One region of the Bacillus rugosus genome, then DNA from elsewhere that is predicted to be linked to it. Evidence: riboswitches for the same ligand, from Rfam matches in the RefSeq annotation. Region 1 holds a riboswitch; each other region holds the start of a gene.
What was found. Region 1 has a riboswitch for S-adenosylmethionine ahead of metI (cystathionine gamma-synthase/O-acetylhomoserine thiolyase). Riboswitches for the same ligand answer to the same signal wherever they lie in the genome.
Positions count from the first base shown of each region.

Region 2: it holds a riboswitch for S-adenosylmethionine, as region 1 does, so the genes downstream of both, M0696_RS08465 (phosphoadenylyl-sulfate reductase) here and metI (cystathionine gamma-synthase/O-acetylhomoserine thiolyase) in region 1, are expected to answer to the same signal.
Region 3: it holds a riboswitch for S-adenosylmethionine, as region 1 does, so the genes downstream of both, metE (5-methyltetrahydropteroyltriglutamate--homocysteine S-methyltransferase) here and metI (cystathionine gamma-synthase/O-acetylhomoserine thiolyase) in region 1, are expected to answer to the same signal.
Region 4: it holds a riboswitch for S-adenosylmethionine, as region 1 does, so the genes downstream of both, mtnW (2,3-diketo-5-methylthiopentyl-1-phosphate enolase) here and metI (cystathionine gamma-synthase/O-acetylhomoserine thiolyase) in region 1, are expected to answer to the same signal.

Region 1 is NZ_CP096590.1:1,283,876-1,288,465, forward strand. Features, by position in the region: gene M0696_RS06515 (hypothetical protein) at 41-295, shown strand; gene M0696_RS06520 (GNAT family N-acetyltransferase) at 368-790, opposite strand; gene M0696_RS06525 (YjcG family protein) at 795-1,310, opposite strand; gene M0696_RS06530 (esterase family protein) at 1,347-2,069, opposite strand; SAM riboswitch class I at 2,237-2,359, shown strand; gene metI (cystathionine gamma-synthase/O-acetylhomoserine thiolyase) at 2,428-3,549, shown strand; gene metC (cystathionine beta-lyase) at 3,542-4,590, shown strand, end outside.
Region 2 is NZ_CP096590.1:1,651,492-1,656,081, reverse strand. Features, by position in the region: gene sat (sulfate adenylyltransferase) at 1-895, opposite strand, end outside; gene cysP (sulfate permease) at 944-2,008, opposite strand; gene M0696_RS08465 (phosphoadenylyl-sulfate reductase) at 2,020-2,721, opposite strand; SAM riboswitch class I at 2,886-2,991, opposite strand; gene pyrE (orotate phosphoribosyltransferase) at 3,136-3,768, opposite strand; gene pyrF (orotidine-5'-phosphate decarboxylase) at 3,765-4,484, opposite strand; gene M0696_RS08450 (dihydroorotate dehydrogenase) at 4,453-4,590, opposite strand, start outside.
Region 3 is NZ_CP096590.1:1,407,222-1,411,811, reverse strand. Features, by position in the region: gene rsbRB (RsbT co-antagonist RsbRB) at 1-608, opposite strand, end outside; gene isp (serine protease Isp) at 831-1,790, shown strand; SAM riboswitch class I at 1,922-2,077, shown strand; gene metE (5-methyltetrahydropteroyltriglutamate--homocysteine S-methyltransferase) at 2,205-4,493, shown strand; gene M0696_RS07215 (histidine phosphatase family protein) at 4,534-4,590, opposite strand, start outside.
Region 4 is NZ_CP096590.1:1,448,844-1,453,433, reverse strand. Features, by position in the region: gene M0696_RS07445 (methylthioribulose 1-phosphate dehydratase) at 1-398, opposite strand, end outside; gene mtnX (2-hydroxy-3-keto-5-methylthiopentenyl-1-phosphate phosphatase) at 356-1,063, opposite strand; gene mtnW (2,3-diketo-5-methylthiopentyl-1-phosphate enolase) at 1,060-2,277, opposite strand; SAM riboswitch class I at 2,362-2,462, opposite strand; gene mtnE (methionine-glutamine aminotransferase) at 2,504-3,697, opposite strand; gene M0696_RS07425 (carbon-nitrogen family hydrolase) at 3,792-4,571, shown strand.

The sequences.
Region 1 (4,590 bases):
AAGTTTTAGGGAAAAGAGACAGCAGAAGGGTGGGTATCGTATGATATATGCAGGTCAAATTCAGAACCAGCAATACGCTCAATATGCAAATAGAACGATTGGACATAAGCAGGATTATGCCGGAACCGAAAAAATCAACTATGTCTCATTTCAGCGGGTATACAAGGAACTTGAAAAGCAGCAGGAGAATCAAACGGCCGCTGAAAGAAAAGTTAACGAGGCGAAACGTAAGCGCTCTCTTTATAAGAGATTGCGAGAAAAAGGAATGGGCACTTATATTAATCGATATGTATAAAAAACCGTTCACTTCCAGAGAACGGTTTTTTATGTGCGGAAAAAATCCGGGTCTCAATAGACCCGGATGCTGTTAGTCCTTAATCATTTGTAAGTGGGGAATGCCGGCATCGAGAAATTCTTTTTCAGAAAGCACGCGATACCCGTGTTTCTTGTAAAACGGCACAGCCTGCGTTTGCGCGTTTAAAATGAAACCCGAAGCGCCGCCGTCTGTCGCCGCTTTTTCGAGTGCCTTCATAATGATGCCGCCGACACCGGAGGAGCGGTGGCTTTTTAATACACAGATCCGCTCTAACTTGCCGTAGCCGTCCTTCATACGCCATCTTCCGGCGCCGACAGGCTTTTCGCCGTCATACACGACGATATGCTCCGACTCATTTTCAAGTTCGTCAATTTCTTCTTCAGCAGGCACGTTTTGTTCTTTGACAAAGACTTCTTCTCTTACATAAAATGCATCTTTCATTTGTTCTTCATTTTTTGCGATAACTGCTTCCAAACGATTATTCTCCTCCGCCTAACAAGAAGGTTTCATATACTGTCCACGATCCGTTTTCCAGCTGGTAAAGCAAGTGGAAACGGTCAACGATTTCTTCATGCGACACTTCCTGCATTTTTAATTGTCCCAGCACATCTGAATGCTCATCGTCGGAAAGATTTTGGCCGACCGTCACGTGCGGAACGAAATTATATTCCTGTTCACCAGCCAGTACACCGGTGTATAACTTTTCATTGAGTGTTTTTAATTCTTCCGTCGGCTCTGCTTTGATGTAAATGACATTATTGACAGGCGAAAATGAGCTGTATTTTGTCATTTTGAGAACCACTGGATGGGACTCCTTTGCGATGTTTCTCAGGTGGGATACAAGCTGATCCGCTTTCTCCTCTGCACATTCAAACGATGCTCTCAGCGTCAAATGGGGCGGGATTAGGGAATAGCTTGGGTCATAGCGCTTTCTGTAAGAGTTCGCAAGGTCTTGGAGTTTTTTTGATGGAAATAAAACGATTCCGTATTTCATATTATGTCCCTCCTGGAAATAAAGTATGATAGAGTGTCAAAGCATTTTTTTCAGCGCCGGCGTGATGAGCGGCTGCCAATATGTCCATTTGTGATCTCCGTCAAATGGTTCAAAAACATAATCGGAAAGCTTCTCCTCCAGCAGCTGTTTCAGCTCCTGATTCGGTTCTGTAAAGTCCAGAATGTTTCCGTCTGTCGTGTGGACCTCAGTTTCTTTTGTTCCGATCTGGTGATAAATAGAGAGGTGTTTGATATCGTCCGACTGTTTCACGGCTTCCAATACATGTTTGTCTACATAGGGAGACTGCATGATGATGTTACCGAACATATTCGGATAATCAAGCGCTGTCATAAGCGATATGGTCGCTCCGAGAGAGTCCCCTATCAGCGTTCGCCCATAGCCAACCTGATAGGTAGGGTACTCGCCATCCGCAAACGGAACGAGCTCATGGGCGATGAACCGTTTATACGCTGAAAATTTTGAGCCTTCCGGATGATAGGTATTTCGGCGCTCTTTTACATCCTTATAAGGAACACCGATAATAATGCTCCTGTCTATTTCTCGTTTGGACAGCAATTCTTCGACCTGTCTGCCAATTCTCCCCAGCCTGAAATAATCGTGGCCGTCCTGCGCGATAATGACATGGTATTTATAAAGCGGGGAGTAGTTGGACGGCAGATAAACGAGCAAAGTCATTTCTTCGTTAAGCTCTTTTGAAAAGAATTTCTTTTCTTGCACTGTGCCGTTTTTCGGTGCCATAATACATTCCTCCAGGACATCACTAGACTTTCTTGCTGTTTTTCATTATTGTACCATGAATTATTAGAAATTTCTCTCTTTAAACAGTTCGGAACTCGAAGAAAAAAGTGTTGAAATAAACTGCAAATTGCGCTAATATAAAACAATCAGAAAATTGAAATCGATATTTCTTATCGTGAGAGGTGGAGGGACTGGCCCTTAGAAACCTCAGCAACCGGCTTGTTTTGCATATGTGCAAAACGCCAAGGTGCTAAATCCAGCAAGCGTTTTTTATGCTTGGAAGATAAGAAGAAGCGTTAAACCCCTTCTTCTTATGAAGAAGGGGTTTTTTATTATGAAAAGGGAAGGTGTCAGCTATATGTCACAGCACGTTGAAACGAAATTAGCCCAAATCGGGAACCGAAGCGACGAAGTAACGGGAACAGTGAGTCCTCCTATTTATTTATCAACAGCATACCGCCACAGAGGGATCGGAGAATCAACGGGATTTGATTATGTCCGCACAAAGAATCCGACACGCCAGCTTGTTGAGGATGCGATCGCCAGCTTAGAAAATGGAGCGAGAGGGCTTGCCTTCAGTTCGGGAATGGCAGCCATCCAAACGATTATGGCTCTATTTAAAAGCGGAGACGAACTGATCGTTTCATCGGATCTATATGGCGGCACGTACCGTCTGTTTGAAAATGAATGGAAAAAATACGGATTAACCTTTCATTATGATGATTTCAGCGATGAGGACTGTTTACGCACTAAGATTACGCCGAACACAAAAGCGGTGTTTGTGGAAACACCGACAAATCCGCTCATGCAGGAGGCGGACATTGAAAAGATCGCCCGGATAACAAAAGAGCACGGTCTTCTGCTGATCGTTGATAATACATTTTATACCCCGATCTTGCAGCGTCCGCTTGAGCTGGGAGCCGACATTGTGATTCACAGTGCAACCAAGTATTTAGGCGGGCATAACGACTTGCTTGCTGGACTTGTCGTTGTAAAGGATGAGCAGCTTGGTGAGGAAATGTTTCAACATCAAAATGCGATCGGCGCCGTCCTGCCTCCGTTCGATTCGTGGCTTCTGATGAGAGGAATGAAGACACTGAGCCTCAGAATGCGCCAGCATCAGGAAAACGCGCAGGAGCTTGCGGCGTTTTTAGAAGAGCAGGATGAAATTGCCGATGTACTGTATCCCGGAAAAGGCGGCATGCTGTCCTTCCGTCTGCAAAAAGAAGAGTGGGTCAACCCATTTTTAAAAGCGCTGAAGACCATTTGTTTTGCTGAAAGCCTCGGCGGGGTGGAAAGTTTTATTACATACCCTGCCACACAGACGCACATGGATATTCCTGAAGAGATCCGCATCGCAAACGGGGTCTGCAATCGTTTGCTGCGTTTTTCGGTCGGAATTGAACATGCGGAAGATTTAAAAGAGGACCTAAAACAGGCACTATGTCAGGTCAAAGAGGGAGCTGTTTCATTTGAATAATCACAATTGGACGCTGGAAACCCAGCTCGTGCACAATCCATTTAAAACAGACGGCGCAACCGGAGCGGTCAGTGTGCCGATCCAGCACGCATCGACTTTTCACCAATCTTCATTTGAAGAGTTTGGCGGATACGATTACAGCCGCTCAGGAACGCCGACAAGAACAGCTCTCGAAGAAACAATTGCCGCACTGGAAGGCGGAACGAGAGGATTTGCTTTCAGTTCAGGCATGGCTGCGATCTCAACAGCATTTTTACTTTTGTCACAGGGCGATCACGTTCTTGTGACAGAAGATGTATACGGCGGAACCTTCCGCATGGTGACAGAGGTGTTGACCAGGTTTGGCATTGAGCATACGTTTGTTGATATGACGGATAGTAACGAAGTGGCGCGGAATATCAAGCCAAATACAAAGGTCATTTATATGGAGACACCGTCAAATCCGACACTTGGGATTACTGATATTAAAGCGGTTGTTCAGCTTGCAAAGGAAAACGGCTGTTTGACCTTTCTGGACAATACATTCATGACTCCTGCTCTGCAGCGTCCGCTTGATCTCGGCGTGGATATTGTGCTTCACAGCGCAACAAAATTCCTGAGCGGACACAGCGATGTGCTGTCAGGCCTGGCTGCTGTCAATGATGAAGAGCTTGGGAAACAGCTGTATAAGCTGCAAAACGCGTTCGGTGCTGTTCTTGGCGTGCAAGATTGCTGGCTTGTGCTGCGCGGATTAAAAACATTGCAGGTCCGTTTAGAAAAAGCGAGCCAAACAGCGCAGCGGCTTGCGGAGTTTTTTCAGAAGCATCCGGCGGTGAAACGCGTGTATTATCCGGGGCTGGCTGATCATCCGGGCGCTGAAACCCATAAAAGCCAGTCAACGGGAGCGGGCGCCGTGCTGTCTTTTGAGCTTGAAAGCAAAGAGGCTGTTAAGAAATTAGTAGAGAATGTATCACTTCCAGTCTTCGCTGTCAGCCTTGGCGCTGTGGAATCGATTTTGTCCTATCCGGCAACGATGTCTCACGCGGCAATGCCCAAGGAAGA
Region 2 (4,590 bases), 370 kb from region 1:
CAAACAGCTCTTGTGCCTCATATGTTCCGTAATAGTCACCTACACCTGCGTGATCGCGGCCGACAATGAAATGCGTGCAGCCATAGTTCTTTCTGACAAGCGCGTGGAAAATCGCTTCTCTCGGTCCTGCGTAACGCATCGCCGCTAAGAAAACGCCGAGGAACACGCGGTCTTTCGGATAGTAATTGTCTAGAAGCACTTGGTAGCTTTCCATCCGCACATCAGCTGGGATGTCATCAGATTTTGTTTCGCCTACCAGAGGGTTCAAGAACAAGCCGTCTACTGTTTCAAGAGCCGTTTTTTGAATGTATTCATGCGCTCTGTGAACAGGATTTCTTGTTTGGAAACCGACAATGGTTTCCCAGCCTTTTTCCGCAAACTGGCGTCTTGTTTCCGCTGGTTCAAACGTAAACTCTGGGAACTGTTTTGAAGCTTTTTTAATCAATGTGATTGGTCCGCCGACGTATGTATCGCCGCGGCTGAACAGCTTTTTAACACCCGGGTGCTCCTGCTCATCCGTTTTGTACACATTGACAGCTTCTTTTTGTTTGTCAGGAACATACAAGTCTTCAATTTGGATAACGCCGTATGTTTCTCCTTCATACGTTAATTTAACCGTTTCACCGATTGACAGTTCCTCTGCTTTTTGCGCATCAACCGGAAGCGTGATCGGAAGAGACCAGACAATACCAGAAGATAGACGCATGTTTTCGACAACAGATACGTAATCTTTTTCATTGAAGAAGCCTTCGATCGGGCTGTATGCGCCGATTCCGATTAATTCCAAATCTGCAAAAGAAATTAAATCAAGTTCAATTTCTTTTTGAATGCTGCTCACATCATATGATTCATTTACTCTGTTTACTAATGTTCCTCCGTGTGGTGCTAAGCTCATAATATCGATTTCCTCCTAGTTAACATATAAAATAACTCAGATTAATAATCAGATTCCCCCGCCTTGTTCGTGGACAGAGCGTCTCTCTTTACGAATGGCCTTCGTCAGGCTTACGGCACCGCCCGTCGCTAAAAGCACACTTACCATGATAAAGATTGAATAATAATCCGCTTTTAAAAACAAGGATACAAGCAGATAAGAAATTGATAGAGATAAAAACGGCGATACGATCCATACCTTCAGCATCGTTTGCACAACTTGTTTATGAAACACGTTCGGACCGTTTTTCGCCATGCCTATTCCGATAATAGACGATGACGTGACTTGCGCCAAGGGCACCGGCATCCCAAATACAGAACTGATGATCACCAGTCCGGCTCCTGTACCGGATAAGAGAATGCCTTCTCCTTTTGAGAATCTCGTAATTTTCTTCCCGTTTGTTTCTAACACCCGCCGTCCTAATAACAGCGCGCCTAGAGCCACAAAAGCTCCCCCATACAAGGTTCCTTTCGCTACATCCAGCACACCGGCCGCTACTAACGGGCCAACGGCATTCGCCACGTTGTTCATGCCGGCAGAGAATGCTTCAAAAAATCCGGCACCTAACAAAACAATGCCAAGAATTTTTTGCTTTTTAGAAGATTTAATTTCAATCTTAAAATAACGAAACAGCTTAGATACGAAATATGTGAAACCGAAAGCGAACAGCGGGACAAAAACCCAAAACGACACAATCACCAGAAGGTTGTTCACAAACAATACTTTGTAAGCCACTCCCACGCCGACAACTGCGCCGACTGTTACTTCACTTGTCGACAAAGGAATGCCGAGGAGATTAGCCGTAAAAAGCGAAAGCGCCGCTGCTCCAATAATAATGCAAACAATCGTCAGTGTAATCGTCTGCTCGGGGATAATCCCGGAGCTGATGGTTTTTACAACCTCGCCCCCGCCAATGACCGCCCCGGCCAGCACACCGACTGCGCATAGGATCAAAGCGTAGGTTTTCTTTTTGATGGCTCCAGAGCCGTAAGCAACTCCCATCGAAGCTGCAGCGCCGCTAGCACCAATATTCATCGCGAAAAACAAGCTAAATAAAATAGCGGCTAGTTCCATTTTGCAGCTCCTTATTCATGCAGTCCGCATTCTGTTTTCGCCATACCATTCCATCTGCCTGAACGTAAATCCTCTGCAGTAAAAGCAGGAGCCGTACAAGGCGCGCAGCCAATACTAGGATATCCTTGGTCATGAAGCGGATTGTAGTCAAGCTCATTCCGGGATGTGTATCTCCAAATGTCTTTCCAAGTCCAATGGATAAGCGGGCATACTTTTACTGATTTGAATTTTTCATCTTTGTTTAAGAAATTCGTATTGGCACGGCTTGGCCCTTGATCGCGGCGCAGGCCGGAAAGCCAGGCTGGATGTCCTGAAAGCGCCTCTCTTAAAGGAACGATCTTTCTAAGATAGCAGCACTGATTCGGCTCTCTTTCCCACAGTTTGTCACCATGTTCTGCGGCTTGCTCCTCAAGGGTAAGGTCTGGTTTTTTCAGGATGATATTTAGACCCGGATAACGTTCCTTCACTCGTTCAATCGTTTCATAGGTTTCTTTAAAATGAAGTCCTGTATCAAGAAACACAATCTCTGCGTCTTTTTTCACTTTATAAATTAAGTCAATCAGAACGATTCCCTCAATTCCGAAACTGCAGGCATAAACAAGCTGGTCGCCGTAATGGCCGTATGCCCACTTTAAAACTGACAACGCTCCTTTATAAGGATCGTCTTCCGGAAATGTAATCGTTGGCTCTTCCCAATTATCGTACGTTAACATTTCTTCTTTCCTCCTTTCGGAGACAAACAAACAGTAGCTTTCTGCCGGTTGTCTTTTCCCAATTGTAATGTGATGCGCGGCTGCTGTTATCACAGACAGCCTTTTTTCCTCTTAAAATAAAAAACTTTCAATCCGGCGGAAAGAAAGACAGGAACAGCATGTAGCCCTTATCTTTCAAAATGGAATTCATTTTGCTGGAAGTAGCACCTTACAAACTATGCAGGTTGCCGGGCTTCATAGGTCCAGTCCCTCAGCCGCTCTTGATAAGTTTTTAGATTTGTAGTAAATTTTAGCACAATTCTAACATAAGTCAACCCGACTTTTTTTATAGGAATAATAAAAAAACAGGCCGCGAGGCCTGTTTTCAAGTACAGAAAGGCTTTGAAGCCTCTATACATCACCGAAATTTATTTTTTATTTTTTAAACCAATCTTTTGACTCGGGATTTTGTTTCCACGTTTTCAGTTTTTCTAGATCGTCTGAATGAATATTCCCGTTTTCAAGCGCGACCTCTGTGAGCGTATCATAATCAGTTAATGAGTAGTATGGCAGTTCTGCTTTCGTGAACGCTTCCTGCGCTTTAGGGAGCCCGTACGTAAAGATTGAGACGACACCGAGCACTTCGCAGCCAGCCGCTTGTAAAGCTGCCGCAGCTTCAAGTACGCTTCCTCCTGTTGAGATTAAGTCTTCAATGACGACAGTTTTTTGCCCCTTTTGCACAGCTCCCTCAATCTGATTGCCTTTTCCATGCGCTTTTGGTTTACTTCTCACATAACACATCGGAAGGTTCAAACGGTCAGCCGCCAGAGCAGCATGAGGAATACCGGCTGTTGCTGTGCCCGCAATCATTTCAGCATCAGGAAAATGCTCTTCGACAAGCTTACTGATGCCTGAGGCTACATCATTTCTGACCCCAGGGAAAGATAGCGTAAGGCGGTTGTCACAGTAGATTGGCGATAAAATGCCGCTTGCCCATGTAAATGGCTCGTTCGGGCGTAAAAATACAGCTTGGATGTCTAATAGATGTTTTGCAATGATTTGTTTCATGATTTGATTCCCTCCCATTCGAGTCTGACAGCTTCATAGGCTTTTACCGGGTCTTTCGCTTTTGTAATCGAGCGTCCTACTACAATTGCTGATGAACCTTTCTCTCTTGCAATCGCGGGTGTCGCTACGCGGATTTGGTCATTCGCAGCGTCCTCTGACAATCTGATCCCCGGAGTGACAGTGAGAAATGAAGGCGACACCGCTTGGTAAATGGCTTTTGCTTCATGAACAGAGCAGACCACTCCATCGAGCCCGCTTTCTTCTGCCAGTTTGCTGTAATGTACAACCGTGTCGATCAGAGGCTTTTCGATCAGCAGTTCATTATTCATAATTTGTTCAGATGTGCTTGTCAGCTGGGTTACCGCGATAAGTGACGGGCGTTTTTTTCCGGACGGCGTTCCTTCTTCTAAGCCTTCCAGAGCTGCTTGCATCATTTTTTTGCCTCCGGCCGCATGAACATTGACGAGATCCACTCCGAGACCGGCAAGGCGCTTCATCGCTTTGTTTACAGTGGTCGGGATGTCATGAAGCTTTAAATCTAAAAACAGCTCGCAATTTCTTTCTTTTAATTGTTTGACTATTGATGGCCCTTCTTGATAAAAAAGTTCCATTCCAACCTTTACAAATAACGGTTCTTGCTGAAAGAGCGCTAAGAACGCTAGCGTTTCTTCAGCTGATGCAAAATCAAGCGCGATGATGGGCAGGTTGTTTTTCATGGTTCCAGCTCCTTCCGATGCACTCTTCAATTGATTGATAGCCGTATTGACTCAAAACAGCTGGAAGCTGTTCAATAATGTCCGGGCATGCAAAAGGATTCACAAA
Region 3 (4,590 bases), 120 kb from region 1:
CTTTTTGCACAAGCCTGAAGCGTGTTTTCCAGAATAAACTTTGCGCGTTCTGTATCAATGTCACCTACAAGCGGAAGCAGAGCTGTTGATTTGCTCAATGTAATGATAGGCGAGCTTAATTCCAATATCATTTCTCTTTGGGCGTTTAATTGCTGTTTGGCATTCATTTCAGCGTGATCGACGAATGTATAAATGGTAAAATCAAATACTTTTACAATCAAATCTGCCCATTTTTGTTTCTCTCCCGATTCAAACGCCGACTCGTTTTCATCTGCGAACTTCTCAAAATACTTCGTATATAATCTCCGGTTTCTCATAAACTCCCGAATGACATACTGAACCGGAGTGTCGAGATGCTTTTGATCGTTCGTCAGCTCAATGACCCACTCTTGAAATTCTTCGAGAAATTGTTTTTCCGGTAAAACATACATGTAATTCAGATGCCGGTAAAACTCTCTGTCCTGCTCTTTCAATTCTTCCGTTACAGATGCATTATGTAAGGCGTAAAGCGAATTCGGATCACTTTCCTCCATTGTTTCAATCCATTCCTCGGCCATTTGTTCCACATGCTCTGAAAAAAATGCATATAATTTTTCATTCAGTTTCATCACACTGCTCCTTTCCCCAACACTATTATAACTTGACTGACAGCTGAATCCCAGTCATACACGTTAAACCCATCCAATATTTTGAAAATTACTAATTCTTTGGGTTGTATCCTATTTTTTCAAAATGCTTCAAATGGCTCTGTCCGAACGGTTGTTTTTTTCATATAATATGAGGCAACACCCTTGAATCCACTTGTAAGCATAAAAAAGGAGGGCTTTTTTATGAATGGTGAAATCCGCTTGATCCCGTATGTGACGAATGAGCAGTTTATGGATGTAAACGAGCTTCCTGAGGGTATTAAAGTGATTAAGGCGCCAGAAATGTGGGCAAAAGGGGTAAAAGGCAAAAATGTAAAAATTGCTGTATTGGACACAGGCTGCGATACAAGCCATCCTGATTTAAAAAACCAAATCATCGGCGGAAAGAACTTCACAGATGATGACGGCGGCAAGGAAGATGCGATTTCCGACTACAACGGACATGGCACACACGTCGCCGGAACGATTGCAGCTAATGATTCAAACGGCGGCATTGCCGGAGTTGCGCCTGAGGCAAGCCTATTGATTGTGAAGGTTCTTGGCGGTGAAAACGGCAGCGGACAATACGAATGGATTATTAACGGCATTAACTACGCTGTGGAACAGAAAGTCGATATCATCTCAATGTCCCTTGGCGGTCCTAGCGATGTGCCAGAGCTGGCAGAAGCAGTGAAAAACGCCGTCAAAAATGGAGTGCTTGTCGTTTGCGCAGCGGGAAATGAAGGTGACGGCGACGAACGCACAGAAGAGCTTTCCTACCCTGCAGCATATAATGAAGTCATCGCTGTTGGATCTGTTTCCGTAGCGCGAGAATTATCAGAATTTTCTAACGCGAATAAAGAGATTGATCTTGTGGCACCGGGAGAAAATATATTATCAACCCTTCCTAACAAGAAGTACGGTAAGCTTACCGGCACTTCAATGGCTGCCCCTCATGTCAGCGGAGCGCTTGCTTTAATCAAAAGCTATGAAGAAGAATCATTTCAAAGAAAGCTTTCTGAACCTGAGGTTTATGCACAGCTGATCCGCAGGACACTTCCGCTTGATATTGCAAAAACGCTGGCAGGTAATGGATTCCTGTATTTAACCGCTCCTGATGAACTGGCAGAAAGAGCAGAGCAATCACATTTGATGACCCTATAAAATTATTTTTCTTATATAATATAAACTGAATATTAAAAATAAAGTTTCAAATTCTATGTTGACAACGAATTTGAAATACTGTTAAGATTACCAACAAATGATTCAACTTTTCAAAAAATTAATAACATTTTCTCTTATCGAGAGTTGGGCGAGGGATTGGCCTTTTGACCCCAACAGCAACCGACCGTAATTCCATTGTGAAATGGGGCGCACTGCTTTTCGCGCCGAGACTGATGTCTCATAAGGCACGGTGCTAATTCCATCAGATTGTGTCTGAGAGATGAGAGAGGCAGTGTTTTACGCAGAAAAGCCTCTTTCTCTCATGGGAAAGAGGCTTTTTGTTGTGAGAAAACCTCTTAGCAGCCTGTATCCGCGGGTTAACAAGAGTGTTTTACATATAAAGGAGGAGAAACAATGACAACCATCAAAACATCGAATGTAGGATTTCCGAGAATTGGACTGAACAGAGAATGGAAAAAAGCACTTGAAGCGTATTGGAAAGGCAGCACTGATAAAGATACGTTTTTAAAGCAAATCGACGACCTATTTTTATCCGCAGTAAAAACACAAATTGACCAGCAGATTGATGTTGTGCCTGTTTCTGATTTCACACAGTATGACCATGTACTCGACACAGCAGTCAGCTTCAACTGGATTCCGAAACGATTCAGACATTTGACTGACGCTACCGATACATACTTCGCTATTGCCCGCGGAATAAAAGACGCCGTATCAAGTGAAATGACAAAATGGTTTAATACAAACTACCATTACATCGTTCCTGAATATGACGAGAGCATTGAGTTCCGCCTGACAAGAAACAAACAGCTCACAGATTATCGCCGGATCAAACAGGAATACGGCGTTGAAACAAAACCTGTGATTGTCGGCCCTTATACATTTGTCACGCTGGCTAAAGGCTATGAACCCTCTGAAGCAAAAGCGATCCAAAAACGCCTTGTGCCGTTATATGTACAGCTTTTGAAAGAGCTTGAGGAAGAAGGCGTAAAATGGGTTCAAATCGATGAGCCTGCGCTTGTTACAGCTTCTGCCGAAGATGTCCGCGGCGCAAAAGAATTATTTGAAAGCATTACAAACGAGCTTTCATCCCTGAATGTGCTTTTGCAGACGTATTTTGATTCTGTTGATGCTTATGAAGAGCTGATCTCTTATCCGGTACAGGGAATTGGCCTTGATTTCGTTCACGATAAAGGCAGAAACCTGGAACAGCTGAAAACACACGGATTCCCAACAGACAAAGTGCTGGCAGCCGGCGTTATCGATGGACGCAACATTTGGAAAGCGGACCTTGAAGAACGTCTCGATGCCGTTCTTGATATTCTCAGCATTGCAAAAGTCGATGAACTGTGGATTCAGCCTTCCAGCAGCCTGCTGCACGTTCCGGTAGCGAAGCACCCTGATGAGCATTTGGAGAAGGATCTTCTGAACGGATTATCCTACGCAAAAGAAAAACTAGCCGAGCTGACAGCTTTGAAGGAAGGTTTAGTATCAGGAAAAGCGGCAATCAGCGAACAAATTCAGCAGGCCAAAACTGATATTCAGGCGCTCAAACAGTTTGCAACAGGCGCAAATTCTGAACAAAAGAAAGAGCTTGAGCAATTAACCGATACAGACTTCAAACGACCGATTCCGTTTGAAGAACGTTTAGCCCTGCAAAATGAATCTCTCGGCCTTCCGCTTTTGCCGACGACTACGATCGGTAGCTTCCCGCAGTCCGCTGAAGTGCGGAGCGCACGCCAAAAATGGCGAAAAAACGAATGGTCTGATGAACAGTACCAAAACTTTATCAATGCTGAAACAAAACGATGGATTGATATTCAGGAAGAATTGGAGCTGGATGTGCTTGTGCACGGTGAATTTGAACGGACAGATATGGTCGAATACTTCGGTGAAAAGCTGGCCGGCTTTGCCTTCACAAAATACGCTTGGGTTCAATCATACGGCTCACGCTGTGTCCGCCCGCCAGTCATTTACGGAGATGTTGAATTTATTGAACCGATGACAGTAAAAGACACGGTGTATGCACAATCCCTGACATCCAAGCATGTGAAAGGAATGCTGACGGGTCCTGTTACAATCTTAAACTGGTCCTTCCCTCGAAACGACATTTCGAGAAAAGAAATCGCCTTCCAAATTGGGCTTGCCCTTCGCAAAGAAGTAAAAGCGCTTGAAGATGCAGGCATTCAAATTATTCAAGTGGATGAACCGGCGCTGCGCGAAGGCCTTCCATTAAAAACCCAAGATTGGGATGAGTATTTGACTTGGGCGGCAGAAGCATTCAGATTAACTACTTCTTCCGTGAAAAACGAGACGCAAATTCATACACATATGTGCTACAGCAACTTCGAAGACATCGTAGATACGATCAATGATCTTGATGCCGATGTAATTACAATCGAGCACAGCAGAAGCCACGGAGGATTTTTAGATTACTTAAAAGACCATCCGTATTTGAAAGGGCTCGGCCTTGGTGTATATGACATTCACAGCCCTCGGGTGCCGTCAACTGAAGAAATGTACAACATTATTGTTGACGCTCTTGCCGTTTGTCCGACTGACCGCTTCTGGGTAAATCCAGACTGCGGATTGAAAACAAGACAGCAGGAAGAAACGGTTGCAGCATTGAAAAACATGGTTGAAGCCGCAAAACAGGCAAGAGCTCAGCAGACACAGCTTGTTTAAATATAGAAACCATCTGCCTTAGGCAGATGGTTTTTTTCTGTTAGAAAGCAGGAATCGGTTTCCTATGCTCCCCATCCCCTTCTATTAATATCTTGGC
Region 4 (4,590 bases), 160 kb from region 1:
TCTTCCCACAGGCCGAGCGCTTTTATTATTTCCTGGCCTCTGAATGTGATTTTCTTTTGGTCTCCGTATAGCTCTGAGATTACATTATTGTTTACCGTATGGACGTGCAGGCAGCATCCGGCATTTGTTTTATTGTACAAATGTGTGTGCAAAAGCGTTTCCGCTGACGGTTTTAGAGAATGCCCGCTTTCGGCAGGTTCTCCGTTTTGATCCACCAGCAGAAAATCTTCATCCGTTTGTTTGCGTTTATCTTTTCCGCTTGCAGTGACGAGAAATGTTAAAGGCTCATCAGAAACTTTAATAGACAGATTGCCGCTAGTCGCCGGAAACCAATCTCTTTCTGCCAATTCCCGTTTTACTTCAGCGAGTTCTCTCCAGCGTTCTTGTTTTGCAGCCATTCCTGTACCTCCGTTACATTCTCGATATCTTTTCTTATCTCATAAAAATCTTGATACGGGAGATGATTCAGGTTCCGCTCCCGGCATTCGTTTAATAAATAATCTCTTGCAAAGCAAAGGTCTGACAGCTTTGCCGCCTCCACATCTGTAACCGAGTCACCGATCATGATGATATATTGGTTTGGCTCAGAAAGTTCATGTATCACCGACGGCTTGCAGCACCCGCATTGATTGCTGCAAGTCCCTTTACAGGAATGAGGCCAATCAATATGAATATAGTCACTGTCAAATGACGCATGGTTGCAATAAATACGATCTTTTTCCACAATGCCTTCAAGCAAAGGATATACAAAAAAGTCCATTCCTCCGCTTACGATATAAAACGGCAGCTCATGCTCATTGATAAACGCTACAAATTCCCGAAAGCCTTCCCTGATTTTTGCATCTTCCAATACAAATCTTGTAATCTCTTCTTTTAAACTGCTGGGCAGAAGGCCGAACATCCGCCCGACACCTTCTTTGATTGACAGCGTTTTGGAAAGGACGCCGTCTTTTAATGCCGTCCACTCCGGCGGAGCGAATGTTTTCATGATGCTTATAATGTTGTCGTTCATCGTGATGGTTCCGTCAAAATCACAAATAATTAAAGGCTTTCGAGTCGTCATACGGCTTCAACCTTTCCCCATTTATCAAGCGCGAGCTTCAGATCCTTGCATTGTTCGGCTTTTTCATCAATCGGCTGGGCTTCTAAGACAGCATCAATTATGGCTCTGAACGCTTTGCCCCCGCCTTGGGCACCGTTTGGATGTCCGTGTACGCCTCCCCCGGCGTTAATAATATGATCTATACCGAAATCCCGCATTAAAAGCGGAACCATGCCAGGATGAATGCCTGCTGACGGAACGGCAAATGTTTGGTTAAAGGCATCCTCTCTCACACATTCTTCATGAATCGCCAGCGCATCTTCTTTTGGAAGCGCAACCGAACCGTATGGAGATGGGAAGAGACTAAAGTCAGCACCGCAATACCGGTTTAATTTTCCGAGCAAAAGAGCGTGAGAAAAGCCGTAGAACGGAGAAGACGTAAACGCCCCGCTGACCGCTGGATGTGCCATAATCGGGATTGCGATTTCGGGATCTTCCGCTAGGCTTTGCATGACGTCCAAGCCGTAAGCAAAGACATTAAACAAAAGTGCATCCGCCCCCAATTCGGCAGCGCGTCTCGCTTTGTCTTTCAGATCCGCCGTGCGTCCAGTCAAATTGACCGCATACAGCGTTTTATGTCCGGTTTGCTCATACGTTTCTTTCAATATTTGCTTTCCTTCTGTAATTCTTGTTTCAAAAGGCGCCAGCCCTGTCTCAAAGAAAATTTCATCGTCCTTAATCAAATCAACTCCGCCAAGCGCCTGCTGTCTGAGCTGTTCTTTAATATCACTCAGGTCCCTTCCGATGACCCCTTTAAATATGCTCATTAACAGCGGTCTCTCAAACTCTCCCAGCAGTTTCCGAATGCCGTATACGCCAAACTTCGGTCCCGGCAGTGTGCGCTTAAATGCCTCAGAGAAGTGAAGATCGAGTAATTTGATTTTTCCGTCCAGCGACAGCTTGCCAAACACTGTTGTCAGTAAAGCCGGAATATCCTGAGAGAAATTGATTTCAGGATAGGCGATTGTGATCACCGCTTGTTTTCCTGATGCAGGAGTTCCCTCTCTTTCCTCGACCTTTATCACCCGTCCCTTGTGCTTTTGCATTTGCTCCTGTTTCACTAGAGGCAGATCTGTCCATGAGCCTACTGTCAATCCTGTTGCGATTTGTTCTGCTTTTTTCTCTGTATCGGCTCCCGGTTCGGTCAGGAGATATGTTGCTATTAACTCACTCATGCCTGAGCTCCTTTCATTTACATCCATATAAAAAAACCTCTTCAAACAGCAATCGCGTCTAAAGAGGTTTCGTTTCTCGTCCGAATCTTATCTCTCAGCCGCCAGCTGCAAGAATTAGCACCGTGCTTTATAAGTCGGTTGCCGGGCTTCATCGGGCTCGTCCCTCTGCCTGCTCTTGATAAGAAAATATAGATTTTATAAATTATTTTGAATTATCCCACCGTTATCAAATCTTGTCAATGCTTTTTTGGGTAAACAGGTTCAGTTTCCCAATTCGATAAGCGGCTTCTTTGAGACTTTCTTCACTTGTCAGCAGTCCGACTCTGACGTAGCCCTCGCCATATTTTCCGAAGCCGTTTCCAGCCGCAACTGCCACATTTGCTTTTTCCAGCAAAAGGTCTGAGAACTGCTCGGAAGTATAGCCTTCAGGCACAGGCAGCCATGCAAAAAATGAACCTGCCGGAGCTGTCACATCCCAGCCGATTTCCCGGCATGCAGCGATCCAAGCGTTTCGCCTGCTCTCATATCGGGCATTTTGCTCCGCCACACACGTCTGATCAGCTAGCAGTGCCGCTGCTGCAGCCTCCTGAGTCGCTCTGAAAAGACTGACAAACATGTGGTCTTGATAAAGATTGATTGCTTCAATGACCGAAGCGTTTCCGACGGCAAAGCCGACCCGCCACCCTGCCATGTTATACGTTTTTGACAGCGTGTAAATTTCAATTCCGATATCCTTCGCACCTTCAGTCTGCAAAAAGCTTAACGGTTTGCAGCCGTCAAACCCTACAGCGCCATAAGCAAAATCGTGAACGACACAGATCCCGTTTTCTTTCGCAAAACTGACCGTTTCTTCAAAAAATTCAGATGTAGCAATAGCTCCGGTCGGATTATTCGGATAATTTAAATACATCAATTTCGCCTGTTCTCTCACTTCGGCGGCGATGCTGCTGTAATCAGGAAGAAACGCCCTGTCCTTTACGAGCGGCATCATTTCCATTTTCGCTTTCGCGAGTGTGACACCTGACCAGTAATCAGGATAGCCCGGATCAGGAACTAAAATCGTATCTCCGGGATTCAACAGGCATTGCGGGAGCTCGACCAGACCGGCTTTCCCGCCGAATAATATAGCGACTTCAGTTTCCGGGTCAAGATCAATGCCGTATTCTCTTTTATAAAATGCTGCTGCGGCTGATTTTAGACTGTACGAGCCGCGAAAAGACGAGTATTTATGATTTTCAGGATCCGCAACGGCTCGTTTCATTTCCTCGACGATATGTTCCGGAGTCGGCTGATCCGGATTTCCCTGTCCGAGATTGATGACGTCATGCCCTTCTGCGAGCTTTTGGTTCACTTTCTGCACCAGAGAAGCGAAGAATTGTTTAGGCAATTCCTTCAATACATGAGACTGTTCAAATTTCATCTATTCTCACCTTCTAAAAAAATCTTGAAATGATAGTCCATCATCATATATGGTTAAATGAAAAAAGTAAAGAAAAATTTGGAGTGATAAAAAGATGAAATGGACGATATCTTGTCTTCAATTTGATATTTCATACGGTAAACGTTCGGAAAATATCAAAAAGGCTGAATTTTTGATCGAAAAAGAAAGCAAGCATGCTGATGTTCTTGTTCTTCCTGAATTATGGACGACCGGATATGACCTGGCCAACCTTGATGAGCTCGCTGATGAAGACGGGCGTTTTGCTCAGAGCTGGCTGAAGAAAACAGCAAAAAAACATGGCGTTCATATTGTCGCCGGATCGGTCGCTGTCAGAAATGATTCTGATGTTTATAATACAATGTACATCGCGGATAAGGAAGGACAAATCGTTAAAGAGTACAGAAAAGCCCACCTTTTTCAGCTGATGGATGAGCATGTGTATTTATCAGCCGGTTCCGAAGACGGATACTTTGAGCTTGATGGCGTCAAAAGCTCAGGATTGATCTGTTACGATATCCGTTTTCCGGAGTGGATCAGAAAACATACAACAAAAGGTGCCAACGTGCTGTTTATTTCTGCAGAATGGCCACTTCCCCGCCTTGATCATTGGAAAAGCCTGCTAATTGCCCGGGCCATTGAAAATCAATGCTTTGTCGCTGCATGCAATTGTACCGGTTCAAATCCAGATAATGAATTTGCCGGGCATAGCCTGATTATTGATCCATGGGGGCGTGTACTTGCTGAAGGCGGACGGGAAGAAGGCATTGTCCGAGCTGAAATCGACCTTCAGGAAAGCGTTAAGGTGCGAGAGAGCATTCCTGTTTTCGATGATATCAGAAAAGATTTATATTAAAAAATTTATTGACAACTTA